One region of the Paenibacillus sp. EKM10P genome, then DNA from elsewhere that is predicted to be linked to it. Evidence: predicted binding sites of a transcription regulator. Region 1 holds the regulator's gene; each other region holds the start of a gene.
The links. The regulator Rex, encoded in region 1, represses fermentation and respiration genes when NADH is low (regulators of the CRP and FNR family bind a similar motif). The targets are predictions, from matches to a motif close to TTGTGAAATATTTCACAA.
Positions count from the first base shown of each region.

Region 2: nirB (nitrite reductase large subunit NirB) is a predicted target of Rex. The motif match lies at 2,907-2,924, and genes of this name have one in related genera.
Region 3: pflB (formate C-acetyltransferase) is a predicted target of Rex. The motif match lies at 3,059-3,076, and genes of this name have one in related genera.
Region 4: HFE01_RS10340 (formate/nitrite transporter family protein) is a predicted target of Rex. The motif match lies at 2,819-2,836, and genes of this name have one in related genera.

Region 1 is NZ_JAALET010000002.1:568,745-573,746, forward strand. It holds gene HFE01_RS07955 (cell wall elongation regulator TseB-like domain-containing protein) at 1-374, opposite strand, end outside; gene HFE01_RS07960 (amidohydrolase) at 412-1,713, opposite strand; gene HFE01_RS07965 (redox-sensing transcriptional repressor Rex) at 1,700-2,353, opposite strand; gene dinG (ATP-dependent DNA helicase DinG) at 2,381-5,002, opposite strand, start outside.
Region 2 is NZ_JAALET010000011.1:154,914-159,915, forward strand. It holds gene nirD (nitrite reductase small subunit NirD) at 1-330, opposite strand; gene nirB (nitrite reductase large subunit NirB) at 370-2,799, opposite strand; gene HFE01_RS21195 (spore germination protein) at 3,118-4,773, shown strand; gene HFE01_RS21200 (GerAB/ArcD/ProY family transporter) at 4,800-5,002, shown strand, end outside.
Region 3 is NZ_JAALET010000002.1:723,545-728,546, forward strand. It holds gene pflA (pyruvate formate-lyase-activating protein) at 1-698, opposite strand, end outside; gene pflB (formate C-acetyltransferase) at 764-3,025, opposite strand; gene adhE (bifunctional acetaldehyde-CoA/alcohol dehydrogenase) at 3,353-5,002, opposite strand, start outside.
Region 4 is NZ_JAALET010000003.1:212,421-217,422, reverse strand. It holds gene HFE01_RS10355 (ABC transporter ATP-binding protein) at 1-171, shown strand, start outside; gene HFE01_RS10350 (glutathione peroxidase) at 287-763, shown strand; gene HFE01_RS10345 (FAD-dependent oxidoreductase) at 1,155-2,516, shown strand; gene HFE01_RS10340 (formate/nitrite transporter family protein) at 2,911-3,756, shown strand; gene HFE01_RS10335 (molybdopterin-containing oxidoreductase family protein) at 4,112-5,002, shown strand, end outside.

The DNA of each region.
Region 1 (5,002 bases):
TTTGGAAGTTGCTGCTGAATTATCGCTGTCATTTTTTGCTCGTCGACTCCGTTTTTCATCAGCTCGGTATGAACACCGCTTGGATCTGCGGCAGGTATGTTAGGTTTCCCCTCCATTTTTTGAAAAGGAACCCACACCATTATATTTTCATTCTGTGCGTTTTTTCCTTGAACTACCCAATATATCTGATCCCACACAGACTTCCATGTCTGAGTCGTGCTAACCAGACCACCTGATTGCTTGGCCTTCATGATAGCGGCATTTTTCTCAGCCACCTGGTCTTGAGTAACATACGAATAATACCAGAAAATGCTGACCAGGATCAGTATTACGGCCAAAATGGCGACCGCTATCCATTTCTTCTTATTTTTCAAACCTGTGCTTCCTCTCTAAGGGGATGTGACACCTAAATTAGCGCGACAGCAGCCCTTCAAAGGCGGCTTGTGCCTCATGTTTGATACGTTCCTCGTCCATCGTCAGGCATTCGCCATTTTTCACAACCTGACGGCCGTCTACCCACACATGAGCCACGTCTTTGGCACTTGCAGAGTATACGGCATGAGAAATAAGATCTGTACGCGGCAAGAAATGGGCCTGATCCAGATCTAGCGCGATAAAGTCAGCCTTATTGCCTGCTGCCAGCGCTCCTACCTCTTTTAAACCAATCGACTTTGCACCATACTCTGTTGCCAGACGTAGTGCTTCATTTGCAGGAACTGCCGTTGGGTCGCCAGATACTCCCTTGTGAATGAGTGCCGCCAGACGCATTTCCTCGAACATATCCAGGTTATTATTGCTGGCAGGACCATCTGTTCCGAGTGAAACAGTAACTCCTGCACGCAGCAATTCAGGCACTCTAGCTACACCACTTGCCAGCTTCAAGTTGCTGCCTGGATTATGCGATACCGCCACACCTCGTTCCGCTAACAAAGCTATTTCTTCGTCGTTCAAGTGAACGCCGTGGGCAACAAGTGAAGGACGGGAGAAAAAGCCAAGCTTATCTAAGTGTGCAACTGGACGCAAGCCGTAGTCGCGTACGTTTTGTTCAACTTCGGCGATCGTCTCGGACATGTGCGTATGCAATGGTAAATCGAGATCATGTGCTGCTTGAACAAATTTCTCAATAAACGCAGGCGGGCATGTGTATGGGGCATGAGGAGACATCATTGTTGTGATACGTCCGTCTGCTTTTCCATGCCAGTTACGCGCAAAAGTCACGGCCTCAGCTAGCTTGATCCGTTGTTCTTCTTCTGAACAGAGTCCAATGGCTCCACGCATCAAGCTTGCACGAATGCCCGACTCTTCAGCTACACGAGCCACCTCATCCATATGATCGTACATATCCAGGAAAGTCGTGGTTCCACCTTTCAGCATTTCCAGCACTGACAAAGAAGTTCCCCAGTACACATCCGTAGATGTAAACTTGGCTTCCATAGGCCACATTTTTTCCTGAAGCCACACTTGAAGTGCCAAATCATCTCCATACCCTCGCAGCAGAGACATCGCCGCATGACCATGAGTATTGATCAGACCAGGTAAAAACAATAACCCCTTGCCGTCGATTGCTTCTGTCTCTTCCTCACCCGCAGGCAAAGTCTCGCCAATGTAAGTAATACGGCTATCCTCCACAATCATAAAACCATGGATTACCCCAGCCTCGGGTCCATTCACGGCAAACGAGCCGTTTTTAATCATCCATTTATTCACTGTCATATTGTGCTTCTTCCTTTCCGTCCTCCAGATAATAAGCGAGGCTAAGCAAATCAGTTGTAAAGTCTGTGGCATGTATCCGAATGTTAGCCGGTGCCTTGAGAATGATAGGTGCAAAGTTCAAAATCGCTCCAATTCCACTCTCAATCAGCCTATCAGCTACGTGCTGTGCCTCAAAATCAGGTACAGTAATAATCCCGATTCGTATATTTTTTTCTTTCACAGTCGCTTCCAGTTCATCCATCGGCTGTACGACCAAAGTATTGATTCTGGTCCCAACCTTATCCGGGAACGCATCAAAAACCGCCACAATCTTCATATTGTCTTTTAAATAAGCATTATAGTTCGATAGGGCTTGACCCAGATTACCTGCTCCGACCAATACTACATTAATTTGCTGGTCGATTTTCAGGATATGGCGTATTTTCTCGATTAGATAAGAAACATCGTAACCGATGCCCTTCCGACCAAAATCGCCAAAATAGGCAAGATCTTTACGAATTTGGGCCGGATTCAAATCTAACCTCTGTCCCAGCTCTTGAGAAGAGACCGTAGCCACCTCCCGTTTGTGCAGTGCATTCAGATAACGTAAATATACGGGTAATCTCCGTACGACAGCCTCTGAAATTTTATCTGATTTCATACTTGCTCCCCCTAATTGTAACGGACTTTAAGTGTCCGTCCGTTGTGCCTCTGTCTCCGGGGCGGATTGGAGCCATTCAGCGATGCGGGGCACCATTTGCTCCGATGGCATATGCTCCATTTTTGGTCCCGGTAACGAGTACAAAAAGTGCTTTCCATAATAGGATTCGATCACACGCGTATCGTAAACGATGACGACTCCGTGGTCGCTCGCTGTACGTACCAATCGCCCAAATCCCTGTTTGAAGCGAATAACTGCTTGTGGTACAGACAGCTTCATAAATGGATTCTTCTTCTGCTGCTGGAGCAACTCGCTTTTAGCCTCCAGTAACGGGTGGTTGGGCGGTTGAAACGGCAAGCGAACGATAGCCAGACAAGTCAAAGCTTTCCCTGGAATATCGACGCCTTCCCAGAAGCTACTGGTTCCCAGCAATACAGAAGCTTTCGCTTCCTGAAAACGGCGGGTTAGCTTGCTGCGACTCCCACTGTCCACACCTTGTCCTAACACGGTAATATCGCTGGACGCTAACGCCTCTTTGAGCGGCTCATACACTTGCCGGAGCATCCGATAGGAAGTAAACAGAACGAGCATTCTCCCCCGCGTCGCCTGGGCAGTCGCTCCTAGAGAGCTAACGAGCATCTCTACAAAATGTGCATCTCCTACACTGCCCTTCACACTCGGAAAATCTCGCGGAATGACCAGCAACACCTGATCCCTATAATTAAAGGGTGATGGGAGCTGTGACGTCATTAATCGTCCTTGATCTGCGGCCTCCTGCAAACCGAGTTGATCGGTCATGTACTGAAACGATTTATCTACCGATAAAGTAGCAGATGTCAGAATAATACTTCTTTTTTTGTCAAAAAACATTTCTTTCAACTGGCGGCTCACATCGACGGGCACCGCATAAAATTGCAATGATTTACTACGGAATTGTCCACTCGCTTCAAGCCAATATACGGTTGTTTCATCATCGAGTCGTATAAAGAAGCGCAAATTTTCCCTAATCCCCGCCAAATCCTTAAGCAGACCCGTGATATCTGTAATGAGACTATCCGCCGCATAATCGTCATGTTCTTCCTTGACATCCAGCATCAGCTTGTCGCCCTTGCGCAAAATTTCGCTCAATGTTACATAAAGCTGATTTTCCAATGCCGCCGCCTGATCCCACTTTGCAGGCTTGGCTGACGGTTTGAGACGCGAAGAAAATTGCCCCGTTTCACCTGGTGTGGCATCAGTTCGCTCCGGCAACATGCCAAACAGCTTATCGCTTAGTAGGTCCCAAGTTTCCTTAACCTCTAACACAAGTGGGTACAACTGATCAATGACCGAGGCCCATTCCGTCGACTTCTCATGCCCCGATTTTGCCAACTGCTGACGTAACGAAGGCAATTGCCCATTCTTGCTGTCCTTGAACAATCGAGTCAGCGTATGCACGAGTGTGAAATATTTCATATGCATGCCCAGGTGCTTACCAGCTACTTCCTCTAGATGATGTGCCTCATCAATCACCAAGTGTTCATAGCTAGGCAACAGTTGATGACTTGCTTTGACGTCGGTGAACAGCTTGGAGTGATTCGTTATAACCACATCCGCTGTTCCTGCTTCATGACGTGCACGATGATAGTAGCATTTGCGGAACCATGGACAAGAACGACCAAGACAGGACTCGGAATCACTAGCAACCGTTTCCCAAAAATCCCCTCCACGATTGCTCAGGTTTAGTTCCTCATCATCACCGGTTTCTGTCAGAGTCAGCCAGACAATCATTTGAGCCGCTGTAATCAAGTCTTCCTTTGGTGTCGCGAAGTCTCTTCTGTTTATTTTATGTTCAAACTTACGCAGACACAAATAATGCCCCCGTCCCTTAAAGATGGCAGCCCGGAACGGGAACGGAATCACTTTGGTCAGCATCGGAATATCACGCTCTCGCAATTGCTCCTGCAGATTAATGGTATGCGTGCTTACGGTGACCCTCTGCCCATATTTTACACTGTGATACAGTGACGGAAGCAAATAGCCCAGGGACTTCCCTGTTCCTGTACCCGCCTCAATCAACAAATGCTTATCTTGACTCAGGGCTTGATTTACACCCTCAATCATTTGTATCTGCGCCTCGCGCTCCTCATATTGGCTCAAGGATGAACGCAAATTGTCCCGTACATCATCCATATACTGCTCAAAGGAAACGCCTGACAGTGGATTCGGGTCATCTTCTCTGCGTGGAGCAGCCAGTTCAGTCCAATCTTCCACTTTAAGCGCAAGCTGACGAAAAAACTGATGTTTCTCCAAATCCTGAATAGGATCTAGCTCTTTCTCTTCTCGTATGCCGTCAAGAAACCAACCCAGGTCGCTGTCTTCCTCTGCGAACAAATCGCTAAGCCGCTGTATCGTTATCAGAGGCAGTGCTTGAAGCTCACCCAGACACTTTAAAAACACCTCAGCCGTAGCCAACGCGTCGCTGTCTGCTTGATGAGGGCGGTCATGCGCCAGCCCAAACTCTGAGGAAACAAAACCTAGCTGATAAGAAGATAACGATGGAAACATAATTTTCAGAAAATCCATCGTATCCAAAATTCTACCGCTAAAGGGTAAATATCCACACCGGTCCAAAGCGCTTTGCAAAAAATTAAAATCAAACGCCACGTT
Region 2 (5,002 bases), on a different contig from region 1:
TTAAACCGTTTCGAGCGATATTTTCACTTCTTCTCCCTCTTCACAGACGGCGAACGTTTTAATTTGCCCGTGATCGGGCTCTTGAACGGTGCCCGTCCGCAAATCAATTTTCCAGTCATACAAAGGATCATAAATATAATGTCCCGATACTATCGCCTCTGTAAGAGGACCTCCTTTGGGATGAGGGTTGGTATTTTCAACAGCATAAAGCTCATTCTCCGAAGTGCGGAAAACAGCAATTTCAGTCCCTTTAATGTGGATGGTACGTCCTATTCTAGTCGGAAAATCCTTACTGTGACCGACGACAAGCCATTCGGCATTCTTGATCATTTGCTTGATTGCTCCCTTCCTCAGGCATTTTAGATACAATTACACAATAGATGGAGTGACAACTTCAAATAGATTTTTACGTGTATCCTCATCATTGATGATCTTTTTCCACGGGTCTTCGACCTGTTGTAGTGCAAATTCAATACGTTCTACTAAAGCTTGTCGATTAGCGGTATCGTGAACGACAACCTTCTGAATCTCTTCCAGACCGATCCGTTCCACCCACTCCGAAGTACGTTCCAGATATTGCCCTGTTTCCCGATAGAACTGCATCACGGCTCCTACAATATCAATCAGTTCAGCGTCCGTTTTTACTTTACAGAGTGAATCAGCCAACCGTGCTTTAATACCGCCGTTTCCACCGATAAAGATCTCCCAGCCCCCGTCATTGCCTACGATTCCGATATCTTTTGTACATGATTCCGCACAGTTGCGTGGACAGCCATTAACTGCTAATTTGAATTTTGCTGGGAAATCCAGTCGTTCAAATTTCCGTTCCAGCACTTCTCCCATTCCCATCGAATCCTGTGTACCAAAACGGCAAAATTGCGATCCAACACAGGTTTTAACCGTACGAAGTGATTTCGCGTAGGCATATCCTGAAGGCATATCGAGTTCTTCCCACACTTTAGGCAGATCTTCTTTACGGACACCAATCAAATCCAGCCGCTGTCCCCCAGTTACTTTAACGACTTTAACGTTGTATTTAAGAGAAACATCAGCTATTTTCTTCAGATCCTCTGGAGTCGTTACACCGCCGTACATTCTTGGCACCACTGTAAACGTTCCGTCTTTTTGAATGTTCGCATGCAATCGCTCATTTACAAAGCGGGAATCTCCCTCATTTTCATAGGTATCTGGGTTAATCATCCCTAAATAATAATTCAGCGCCGGACGGCATTTGGAGCATCCTTCATCATTATGCCAACCCAGTACATTCATCACTTCACGCGTAGTTGTCAGCCCTTTGGTTTTGATTGCTTCCACAATCTCATCTCGGCTCAATGTTGTGCAACCACAGATTCCTTGCTTGGCTGACGTCTTGAAGCTGTCTCCAAGAACATATTGCAAAATTTGCTCAACAACTGGCTTACATCCACCACAGGAACGCGTAGCTCCGGTGCATGCCTTAATTTCATCGACTGTGGTTAGTCCATTTTCATTAATTGCATCCACAATCGCCTTTTTAGTTACACCGTTACAGCCACACACAATTTCGTCATCGGCCATCGTTTCAGCGGATGATGTTTTCGCCCCGTGATTGCTGCATCCAGTACCCATGAGCTGTCCATATATTTCATCTGTCATTGGCGTTTGCTGACGCACATATTTTTGAAGACTAGCAGATTCGCTCACATCGCCGAACAGTACAGTCCCCACAATTTTATTATCACGAAGCAGCACTTTTTTGTATGTGCGCTTCCACTCATCCTTTGCTACAATCACCGTATGTTCAGGCTGGGTTATGAATTCGCCAGCTGAGAAAACATCCACCCCTGAAATTTTGAGCTTGGTGGAAACTACCGATCCTGCATAACCTTCGGTATCCGCGCCTGCCAAATGTTTGGCAATTACACTTCCCTGTTCAAACAGCGGAGCTACCAGACCGTAGCAGACCCCACGGTGTTCAACACATTCCCCTACGGCATATACATCCGGCAAGGATGTTTTCATCAAATCATCGACCACAATCCCACGGTTCGTTTCCATACCACTTTCCACAGCTACCTGGATATTAGGCTTGATTCCGACGGCCATTACGACCAAATCCGCTTCCAGCTCACTTCCATCCGAGAAGCGCAATCCTTGTACCCGATCTTGACCGTACACCTCCGCAGTTTGCATTTGCATAGCAAACTTGATTCCCTGGCGTTCCAGTTCTGCTTTCAACATCGCAGACGCTTCCCGGTCCAGCTGACGTTCCATCAAATCTTCCATTAAGTGAACGACCGTAACATCCATTCCTAGGTTGACCAAGCCTTTAGCTGCCTCCAGCCCCAATAGACCTCCGCCAATGACAGCCGCCTTTTTATAGGTCTTTGCCGCTTCCAGCATGGCCGAGCAATCGGCGATATCCCGGAAACCAATAACGCCTGGTAATTCTTTACCCGGAATAGGCAGAATAAACGATTGTGAGCCGGTAGCTACCAAAGCCACGTCGTAGTCAATTTCCAGTCCGTCTTCGGTGCGAATCTTCTTGTGCTCACCGTCGATGCTTTTAACCATTTTTCCTGTATATAAAGTAATTCCTTGATCCGCATACCATTGCAAATCGTTCAGTATAATATCATCTATTGTTTTACTACCTTCCAACACATAAGAGAGCATGATCCTGTTATAGTTCGGATGCGGCTCACTTCCCAGGACTGTAATTTCATATTTATCTGTTAATTTTAAAATTTGTTCGACCGTATTGATACCAGCCATCCCGTTCCCTATAACCACAAGCTTCTTTTTACTGTTTATCATATACCGGTTCCTCCATTCATTCGACGATACTCCCTATCCGACGACATCTCCAACGTTCCTATGAAATTCTGTTTATGCTTCTATTTTAATACAGCAGATAGGTCTATATGTGATTTCAATCACAATGTAGTTAAAATTATGAATATTTAGGGATTTCCCTATTCTATTTCAAGGGATTAAGGTAAGGACCGGAAATCATAGCAGCGTCATCGAATGAATCTTTCCAATTCATGCGTAAATACAACCGTTATAAGGAATACTTTATGAACAACTTGTATCTTAAGGGAGAATGAATTGAATTGCTTGGAGGTAATCATCATGTGGTCTAAAATCATTTCTTATTTTCCTAGCTGGAGTACACTCTTTCAAGCCGGTCTCGCGTTGATTATTCCTTTAGGAATTTATTATATTAACACCTCGATTTATTCGTTTGTCGGCAGTAAAGGAGCCAAATCCAAACATAACGAAGGTCCCATGGATCAGCAGCATGAACCGAGCTCTAAAATTACAGGAAATTATGATTCCGACTTACAGGCAATTCGTGAAGCTATAGGCGAAAATAGTGATGTGCATTTTCGTGAGTTTATGGTGAAGAAATTTCATGCTCGGTCCATGTTAGTCTTCATAGATGGTATGCAGGATGAAAAGCTTATGAGCGAGCAGGTATTAGAGGTCTTGATGTTTGAGGGCCAGCAGGGTCAGGATCAACAGGAACAACCGGAAGGGTTAAGTAACTCTTTTATAAAAGAAAGCCTGATGCCACTTACGCAAATTAGTGAAGTTACCCGTATGGAGGAACTGTACGAGTTCATCCTTTTAGGTCATACCGCCCTATTAATTGAAGGAATGAAGGAAGCGCTACTGGTGGGCCCTCCTAATGGCACTATTCGCTCCGTCAATGAGCCAACTTCTGAAGCATTGCTTCGGGGTCCCAGAATCGGTTTTACGGAAGTATTGAGTGAAAACACTTCGATGCTTCGACGCCAAGGCTTAAATAAAAGTCTGGAAATGAAGAAATTCCAAGTGGGAAGCAGAATCAAAAAGGATCTGGTTATCGCGTATATAAAGGATATTGTGAATCCGGATCTGCTTGAAGAAATAAGCCGCAGAATATCAAAAATAGACATGGATTTTTTACCTGAATCTGGGTATGTGGAACAACTTATCGAAGACAATTATTTAAGTCCATTCCAACAGGCTCATAACACAGAGCGTCCCGATCGTGTCATTAATGCTTTGTTGGAAGGAAGAATTGCGATCTTACTGGATGGTACCCCCTTTGCACTTATTGTCCCGGTGACCTTCAGTATGCTGCTTCAATCTCCCGAGGATTATTATGAGCGATGGATTCCCGGGACACTATTACGTCTGCTACGATTTAGCGGGGCTTTTATAGCGCTTATGGGGCCTGCTCTGTACATTTCTTTTATATCGTTTCATCCCGGTTTAATTCCGACCAAGCTGGTCATTAGCATTATCGAAACCCGTGAAGGCGTCCCATTCCCATCCGTTATAGAGGTCATGATTTTGGAAATCTCTATCGAAATTCTACGAGAGGCCGGCATTCGCCTGCCCAAACCCATTGGCCCTGCGATGGGCATTGTGGGAGGCTTGGTCATCGGCGACGCAGCTGTAAATGCGGGCATCGTTAGTCCATTCCTAGTGATTGTGGTTGCGGTTACTGCCATTTCATCGTTTTCGATACCGACATACAGTGCGGGCATTACCTTGCGTCTTTTGCGTTTTGTCGGAATGCTCTTTGCAGCAATCCTCGGCATGTTTGGGACCATATTGTTCTTTCTGTTAATTTGTATCCATCTAACGAAGTTGAAAAGCTTTGGCGTGCCGTATGTAACTCCCTTTTCCCCTATGCGACCAAGCGATTGGAAGGATTTATACATCCGGGCTCCTATATCTCTGATGAAACGAAGACCTGTCATGATGAAAACGCAGCAACGCAAACGCAGATCATGATGCCCAATAACGAAGGAGGAGCTACTGTGTTTAGACGCTCTGATGATAAGATCACAACGAAGCAGGGGGCTGTATTCCTGACCAATACCGTATTGGGCGCAGGGATCTTGACACTGCCGAGAGGTGTAACTGAACAGGTACAGACTCCTGATGCATGGCTTTCTGTCCTCATCGGTGGAGGTATTGTCATATTCGTCGTCTGGATTATGGTGAAATTAAGTCAGCAGTT
Region 3 (5,002 bases), 150 kb from region 1:
CGGTAAGCACGTTGAACTTCTTCATCTGTAGGAGATGGAACTCCCTCCAGCGGATACGCCTTGCCGAGCATTTCCCATTTGTAAACACCCATTTGATGGTAAGGTAAAATTTCGAATTTCTCGACTCCGTTCAACGTTCCAATGAACCGTCCCAAATTGAGTAGATCTTGCTCGTCGTCATGGATACCCGGTACAAATACGTGTCTAATCCACATTTTGCGCCCTTGCTCAGACAACCAGCGGGCCGTACTTAGCATACGATCGTTGGATTTGCCTGTAAGCTTAATATGCTTGTCGTTATCAATGTGCTTAATATCTAGTAGTACCAAATCCGTTACGTCCAGTAGATCATGGATACGACCTGCATCATTAAAGCCGTTACTGTCCAATGTCGTGTGCAAATTCCAGCGACGTTTCACTTCTTTAAACAGCTCTGCTACAAAATGAGCTTGTAATGTCGGTTCTCCACCGGAAACTGTTAATCCGCCTCCCGAAGAACGGTAATAGGCTAAATATGGTTCAATCTCAGCCAATACTTCTTCTAACGTCATCGGATTACCTTCATTTAAGGCCCAAGTGTCCGGATTATGGCAATATTGACATTTCAACAAGCATCCTTGCATAAAGAGCACGAAGCGGATGCCGGGACCATCTACGGTCCCGAAGGTTTCCAATGAGTGTATGTGACCTTTCAACATGTTGCATCATCCTTCCCGCATCCGCTATGCGTGCGTCAGTGTATTATTTGATACGTAAAACTTATTTACATTGTACCGTGGAAAGTACGGTTAATAACATCCAATTGTTGCTCACGAGTCAGCTTGATAAAGTTAACGGCATAACCGGAAACACGAATCGTAAGTTGTGGATAGTTTTCTGGGTGTTCCATTGCATCCAACAGTTGTTCACGAGCAAACACATTGACATTCAGATGATGTGCGTGGCTTCCAAAGTAGCCATCCATCATCGAAACAAGGTTTGTTTTGCGTGTTTCTTCTTCTTTACCCAGTGCTTTAGGCACGATGGAGAAGGTATTCGAGATACCATCTAAGCTGTGTTCATAAGGCAATTTGGCTACGGAACTCAGAGATGCCAGAGCACCTTTTTTATCACGACCATGCATTGGGTTCGCACCTGGTGCGAACGGTTCGCCTGCTTTACGTCCATCAGGTGTTGTACCTGTTTTCTTACCGTATACCACGTTGGAAGTAATGGTCAGTACAGATTGAGTAGGAACCGCATTACGATAAGCTTTATGTTTGCGGATCATGCTCATGAAGCTTTCTACCAGTTCTACAGCGATAGTATCTACGCGGTCATCATTGTTACCGTAGCAAGGATATTCGCCTTCGATTTCAAAATCAACAGCAATTCCTTTTTCGTTGCGAATTGGTTTAACTTTTGCATATTTAATGGCGCTCAAGGAGTCGGTAGCAACTGACAGACCCGCAATACCACAAGCCATGGTACGAAGAATATCACGGTCATGCAACGCCATTTCAATGCGTTCGTAGCTATATTTATCATGCATATAGTGAATAACATTCAAAGTGTTCATGTACAGTTTTGCCAGCCATTCCATCATAGGTTTGAAACGGCTCAACACTTCTTCGTAATCCAGCACTTCACTTGTAATGGCTGGGAACTCAGGTCCTACTTGAACGCCGGATTTTTCATCCTTACCGCCGTTAATGGCATACAGTAGAGCTTTTGCCAAGTTGGCACGAGCGCCAAAGAATTGCATTTGTTTACCGATTCTCATAGCGGATACACAACAAGCAATACCATAATCATCGCCGTAGATTGGACGCATCAAATCGTCATTTTCATATTGAATGGAGCTAGTTTCAATAGAAACTTTTGCACAATATTTTTTAAAGCCCTCAGGCAGTTTTTCTGACCACAGTACAGTCAAGTTAGGTTCTGGAGCAGGTCCTAAGTTGTACAGTGTGTGTAAGAAGCGGAAGCTGTTTTTGGTAACACGAGTTTCTCCAGTGACAGACATACCACCAATGGATTCTGTTACCCAAGTTGGGTCACCACTGAACAGTTCGTTGTAGTCAGGTGTACGCAGGAACTTAACAATACGCAGTTTCATAACAAAATGATCGACCAGTTCCTGAGCTTGTTCTTCGTTCATCGCACCTTCCTCAAGATCACGTTGAGTATAAATATCAAGGAATGAAGATACACGTCCCAAGGACATTGCTGCACCATTTTGTTCTTTAATCGCTGCAAGATATCCAAAATATACCCATTGGAAAGCTTCTTTTGCATTGTTAGCTGGTTTAGAAATATCAAAACCGTGCTCAGCAGCCATTTGTTTCAATTCATTCAAAGCACGAATTTGTTCAGAAATTTCTTCACGCAGACGGATTACGTCTTCTTCCATGGAATCAACTTCAAGGCTTTTCAATTGAAGTTTTTTATCTTGGATCAAGAAGTCTGCACCATACAGAGCTACGCGACGATAGTCACCGATTATACGACCACGACCGTATGCATCTGGCAGACCAGTAATGATGCCAGCTTTACGAGCTGCTCTCATTTCATCTGTATAAGCGTCAAATACACCTTGGTTGTGTGTTTTACGAATATGAGTGAAAATGTCAACAATGCTTTGTGGCACTTCAAAACCATAGGCTTTACAAGCATCGATCATCATCCGAATTCCACCAAACGGCTGCAAAGAACGTTTGAATGGAGCATCTGTTTGTACGCCGACAACTTGTTCTTTGTCCTTGTCCAAATAGCCTGGTTTATGTGAAATAATGGTGGATGGCGTATTTACGTCTACATCAAGAACGCCGCCGTTTGCCAACTCTTTTTTAGTAAGATCAGATACAATTTCCCACAATGCAGTTGTATTGGCGGTAGGACCAACCAAAAATTCTTCATTGCCCACATAAGGTGAGATATTTGTTTCAATAAAATCGTTGACGTTAACTTCTTTAGTCCATTTTCCTTTTTTAAAACCTCTCCAGCCAGATTGTTGCTCTTGTAATTCTCTCTCAATCACCGACATGTAAATCCCTCCAAATTGTTTGGTCTTCCGGACTTGTGATTTTTTTCACGTTTAAACTATTTCTTGAGCCCGGCCTTTTCACCGATGCCTTACGCTCAGTGTCGGGACCTTTCTTACACTCTTATTGTAGAATAATGATAGAGTGTAGTATGTGACAAAAATCACAATATGAGTGATTTTTGTCACTTTATTTTCCCTAGCTTCACGCATATACCTCTAGCCTTGCCGTTCACCTCCCTTCCCAAACCAAGAGGCTCTCTATATAGAGAGCCTGCATTGGTATTGTATAGGAAAATGCTTAGTTACAAGCCTCTTCATACTATTATATTATTGATCAAAGCGTCCGTAGAAGGCATTACGGTATACATCAGCCAATTCAGTAACCAGCGGCAGCTTTGGATTTGCAGTTGTACATTGATCCTCAAAAGCGCGGTCAGCCAAATAATCTACACGTGATTCAAAGTCTTTTGGATCGAAACCAAGTTGTTGGAACGATTCCTCGATACCGAGTGTTTTGTTCAACTTACGGATCGCGTCAATTAAGCTGTTAACCCCTTCTTCAGTGGTACGTGCAGGCAGTCCCAGTATGCGTGCGATTTCTGCATAGCGCTCATCTGCAACAAAGTGCGAATATTTAGGGAACGATGCAAATTTTGTCGGTTTTTTCGCATTGTAGCGAATAACGTGCGGCAGCAAGATAGCATTCGTGCGGCCATGCGCTGTATGGTATTGTCCGCCCCATTTATGTGCGAGACTATGGTTAATCCCCAAGAATGCATTAGCAAACGCCATACCTGCAAGTGTAGAAGCATTATGCATTTTTTCGCGAGCCAGCTTATCAGCAGTCAGAGCCGATTGCTCCAGGTATTGGAATACCAGTTGAATAGCTTTAATTGCCAGACCATCTGTATAATCATTGGCCATTACAGACACATAAGCCTCGATAGCATGGGTCAGAACGTCCATACCTGTATCGGCTACAGCAGTTTTAGGCAGCGAATATACAAACACAGGGTCAATAATTGCCACATCAGGAGTCAACTCATAGTCAGCCAGCGGGTACTTCGTGTTGCCCAGGTTTTTGTCCGTAATAACTGCAAACGATGTAACTTCCGAACCTGTACCCGAAGTTGTAGGGATAGCCACAAATTGTGCTTTTTGACCCAGACGTGGGTACTTGTAAATCCGTTTACGGATATCCATGAATTTTTGTTTCAAGTTATTGAAATCAGTATCCGGATATTCATAGAACATCCACATGCCTTTAGCAGCATCCATTGGCGAACCGCCGCCGAGTGCGATGATGCAATCCGGTTGGAAACGTCTCATCATTTCAGTACCGCGCTCTACCGTAACTGTCGATGGATCTGGCTCTACTTCGGAGAACACTTCAATAGCAACCGGTGTTTGACGCTGGTGCAAATAATGGATGACACGGTCCACATATCCGAGTTTCACCATCATAGGGTCAGTGATAATGGCTACACGTGTGATATCAGGCATTTTAGCAAGATACTGTGTCGAATTTTTTTCAAAATAGATTTTGGAAGGTACTTTGAACCATTGCATATTCACCGTCCGTTTCGCCACCCTTTTCACATTAATCAAGTTAACTGCAGATACGTTCGACGAAGTCGAGTTACGACCGTACGAACCGCAACCAAGTGTCAACGAAGGAAGGTTGGTGTTGTAAATATCACCGATTGCGCCATGTGTGGAAGGTGCATTTACAATGATACGTCCTGTTTGCAAACGGTCTGCGAAGCGAGCAATAACATCCTCATCTTGCGAATGGATAGCTGACGAGTGACCCATACCGCCGAACTCTACGACTTCAGCAGCACGTTGGATACCTTGCTCTGCATTTTTTACTTTGTAGCAAGCCAATACCGGACTCAATTTTTCCGCAGATAATGGGAATTTGGTTCCTACTCCTTCAATTTCAGCGACCAAAATTTTGGTTCCTGCCGGTACTGT
Region 4 (5,002 bases), on a different contig from region 1:
GATATTGTTACTGATCCTCGTACGGGGGTACCACTCTGTCTTCCGTATGCTTTGGCTGGTCAGCCTGCGGTAAGCCAAGCAGTAAAGGGAATGAATGTAGAAGAGAAACAAACGGTGGGTTCTGTTGCCGAGCGGCGTGATGCTAGACCACAAGTAGCAGCAAGAGGTTAGAGGGTGCGCCAAGTGGCAGCATCATGGTAAGGGTTTGTGAATATTGGCATGTCCGTCACGTTTTGGGTAAAATAGGTTGAGAACCTAAACCAAGCGACATGAAGGAGGATGCTATATGTCTGTCTATTCATATAATGCCGTAACACCAGCCAATCAGGAGGTTTCTCTGGAAACTTACACAGGTAAAGTGCTGGTTATTGCGAATACCGCTAGTAAGTGCGGACTTACCCCGCAATATGGGGATTTGCAAAAGCTTTATGACGAATATAAGGATCGGGGACTCGTTGTTTTAGGCTTCCCTTGCAACCAGTTTGGCGGTCAGGAGCCGGGCAGCAGCGAGGAAGCGGCTGAATTTTGCCAATTGAATTACGGGGTTAATTTCCCGGTATTCGCTAAAGTGGATGTGAACGGACCAGATACAGCCCCTCTGTTTGAATATTTGAAGAAGCAACAGCCTGGAGAACAGGAAGATGGTACAATTCAGTGGAATTTTACAAAATTCATTGTGAATCGGGAAGGTGTGCCTGTGGGACGCTTTGAGCCCAAGGAGTCACCGGAAGCGATGAAAACGGCCATTGAGCAGTTATTATAATAGCTTCGTGTAATTCCAAAGTATATGTGTAAACAAGGTCTGATTTCCGCTTGTCTTAGGGGAAACGGACCTTTTTTTATTCCCTACATACGCATTTGCCTAAAGATTGACGTATCGTGTGAAAGTCTGTTCCAGGAGCATAATCAAGAGGCAGGTAGGGAAAACTGAATGGAGCAAAAAAAGATTTCAGCAAACGGCTGAGTTCAGATATCCTTGCCTTTTAAAATGTGGACAAATTGTGAATATCATAAAAAGCTATTGTAATGTGAAAAATATCACACTATAATAAGCGCATGAAGTGAAATAAATCACAAGAAGCAACGAGTTATCTAAGTGAAAGTATTCACAATTATTATACATTTTATGCCCACACACCAAGGAGGAATTCAACATGAAAGTAGCAGTTATCGGATGTACACACGCAGGTACGGCAGCCATAGTCAACACAGCTAAGTGTTATCCGGATGCCGAAATTACGGTCTATGAGCGTAATGACAATATTTCATTTTTATCTTGTGGTATTGCACTGTATGTAGGTGGTGTCGTCAAAGATCCGCACGGATTGTTTTATTCGTCCCCAGATCAACTGGCTGATATGGGTGTAGTGACCAAGATGCTTCATGAGGTAACGAGTGTAGATACAGCGGGCAAGACGCTGCATGCACGTAATCTCCAAACAGGTGAGGAATTTACGGATACATTTGATAAATTGATTGTGACTACTGGATCGTGGCCAATTATTCCGAAGCTGGAAGGCATTGAACTTGATCATATTTTGCTCTGCAAAAACTATAATCATTCGAATGAAATCATTGAGAAAGCCCAGCACGTACAGAACATTACTGTCGTGGGAGCTGGATACATTGGTGTTGAGCTGGTAGAAGCTTTTCAAATGAACGGTAAGAACGTAACACTGATCGACAGTGCTGATCGTATATTGAATAAGTATTTAGACCATGAGTATACAGACCGGATTGAGAATTCCCTGAGAGAACATGGCATTAAGCTGGTACTTGGCGAGACAGTAAGTCGTTTTGAGGGGACTAACGGTAAAGTAAGTAAGGTCGTGACCTCCAAAGGAGAATATGAAACAGAGCTTGTTATACTCTGTATCGGTTTCCGACCTCAAACGGATCTGCTCAAAGGTCAGGTAGATATGTTGCCTAACGGTGCGATCATTGTGGACAATTATATGCAAAGTAGCTGCCCAGACGTGTTTGCAGCAGGCGACAGTTGTGCAATTCGTTATAATCCGACCGGCAAAACAGCTTATATCCCATTGGCGACCAATGCGGTTCGTATGGGTACGCTGGTGGCACGTAATCTGGTACAACCTACCATTGCCTACATGGGAACACAAGGAACCTCGGGTATCAAAATTTACGAAGACAATATTGCAGGAACAGGAATGACGGAAGCCGCAGCAACGGACGAGGGGATGACTGTAGAAGCTGTAACCATTGAGGACAGCTACCGTCCTGAGTTTATGCCAACTTCTGAAAAGGTGTTGCTGAAGGTTGTATATGAGCAGGAGACACGGAGAATTGTTGGGGCACAAATTATGTCGAAGGTCGATTTGACGCAATCCATTAACACCCTGTCTGTAGCCATTCAAAATCATATGACCATTGATCAGTTGGCCTTTGTCGATTTCTTCTTCCAGCCGCACTATAACAAGCCTTGGAATTTCCTGAACGCGGCAGGTTTGCAGGCATTGCCTACACTATCCGAACGGAACCCAGTTACTGTATAATCCGATTTGTCTGTGACATTGTTCATAAGTTTGTCAACAATCTGAAAGCGTACGGATGAATCCTTATAGTACAATATAGAGAGCATAAGGATTAGGGGGAGAAGTAGATAATGGGTTTGTTTTATATCCTTTTTCTTGTAGTTGTCGCAGCCATCGGTCTGGGCGGAGTACTTTGGTTCTTGAAAGCCGTTGAAAAGGAAGAATACAATTAAATGTAAAGCGCATAGCAGCGCAGTAGCAGTAGATGTAATAAAATAGAAAGACAGTCCTTTTTCGAGGGCTGTTTTTTTTTATAGCTGAGAAAGTGATTTTTTTCACAAACAAAATCACTGATTTTAAATAAAATATGAAAGAAGAATATTTTGTTTAAAAGATATTAAAGGAGCGGGGGCAGATGGCAAGCTATAAACCGGGGCAAATTGCCGAAAAGACGGTGGAAACAGGAGTGGCCAAGGCGAACAACCCGTGGACTGTGGCGGTGGTATTGGGATTTTTGGCAGGTGCATTTATTGCACTCGGGTTTTTGCTGGATATACGCGTTATTGCAAGTGCACCTAAAGAATGGGGAAGCATTGCTACCTTTATTGGAGCTGCGGTGTTCCCTGTAGGTCTGGTGTTAGTTTTGATAGCTGGTGGGGAATTGCTGACCGGCAATATGATGGCAGTCCCTTTGGCGAGATGGGCAGGACGAATTAAGACAGGAGCCATGCTTCGTAATTTGGCAATTATTACGCTCAGTAATTTTGCAGGTGCATTATTTGTTGCGTTTTTCTTTGGGCATGTTCTAGGCTTGACCGAAACGGGTCCTTACCTGGATAAAGTGGTGGATATGGCAGGACATAAGCTGCATGAAAGCTTTTTGCAGTCTTTTATATCAGGTATAGGATGTAACTGGCTCGTAGCACTGGCTGTATGGATGGCATATAGCACAGACTCTATCGGCGGCAAAATTATGGGAATTTGGTTCCCGACCATGGCCTTTGTTGCTATTGGATTCCAGCACGTTGTTGCCAATATGTTTCTCATTCCGGCGGCTATATTTGCAGGTCATTTTTCGTGGGCAGAGTATGTTATGAATTTCATTCCGGTCTGGTTGGGGAATTTGGTAGGAGGCAGTCTGTTTGTGGCTGGAGCCTACTGGCTGGCCTATCTGAAAAAAACTCAAGCTAACACACATTCCGTGAATGAACCTCAAACTACTTCTTCAGTTACATCCAAGCCGTTGAGTGATCATGCATAATCACGTTACTTTATGAAGCAATAAACAAAGCAAATCCGCCATGACAGGCCCGGGGGAACGAAACCTGTCATGGCGGATTTTTTTGGGAGTGGTCCATGATTTGGCATGGAGGATGAGTGTGCTCTCGTCCATAATGCCTTGATCTCTTTTACCCTGGGTATGTAATGATGAAACAGAATGATAAAAAAATAATTATACTTTTTAAAATCCGTTTTGCTCTATGCAGCAGGCGGATTTTTTTATATTTTGGAGAACTGCTGTGTGGTAAAATCCTTCTCTTGCCATAGGCCAAAGCTGTAGATATGATAAGAACAGTGTAATTTTTGGAAACGGTAACGGAAAGGAGCATTTAACCATGGATCATCGCAATAGCGCGCCTCTTGAGGCCACACTTCAACAAAATCTACAAAGAGGACAGCGGATGACGGAGCAGCAGAATGGTATTTTTCCGGCTGTATGCCCGTTGGATTGCCCGGATACGTGTGGGCTCCTGCTTCACAAGGAAGATGGAAAGATAGTCAAGGTGACTGGTAATCCGGATCATCCCATTACCAAAGGGGCTATATGCAACAAAGTCCGCAATATGACCGAGCGCGTATATGATCCGGATCGGGTGCTTTATCCGTTGAAGCGTGTAGGTGCCAAAGGGGAAGGGAAATTTGAACGAATTAGCTGGGAGGAAGCGGTCGATACCATTACAGGTCGGTTCAAGGAGCTGATACGTACGGATGGACCGGAATCCATACTCCCCTACAGCTTTTATGGCAATATGGGCGTATTGAGTGTGGATGGAATGGATCGTCGCTTTTTCAATGCACTGGGTTCAAGCCAGCTGGATCAGACGATTTGTAGCGTGGCTGGGAATGAAGGCTGGGCATCCGTTATGGGGTTTAAGGGCGGCACGAGCCCGGAGGATACAGAAGATGCAGATCTCATTATTGTATGGGGTGGAAATGTCATAAGCACCAACATGCATCAGGTCGTATTGGCTGAGAAAGCACGTAAAAAAGGTGCTAAGGTGGTCGTAATTGATGTTCATCGCAACCGGACGGCGCAATGGGCGGATTGGTTCATTCCATTATATCCGGGTACGGATACGGCGCTTGCGCTGGGGGTTATGCATGTACTGTTTGATCAGGGACTGACAGACGACGAATTTTTACATCGCTATACTGTAGGTCACGAGGAACTGCGCGAGCATGTTAAGACCTATACACCAGAGCGGGTTTCGCGGATTACCGGCGTG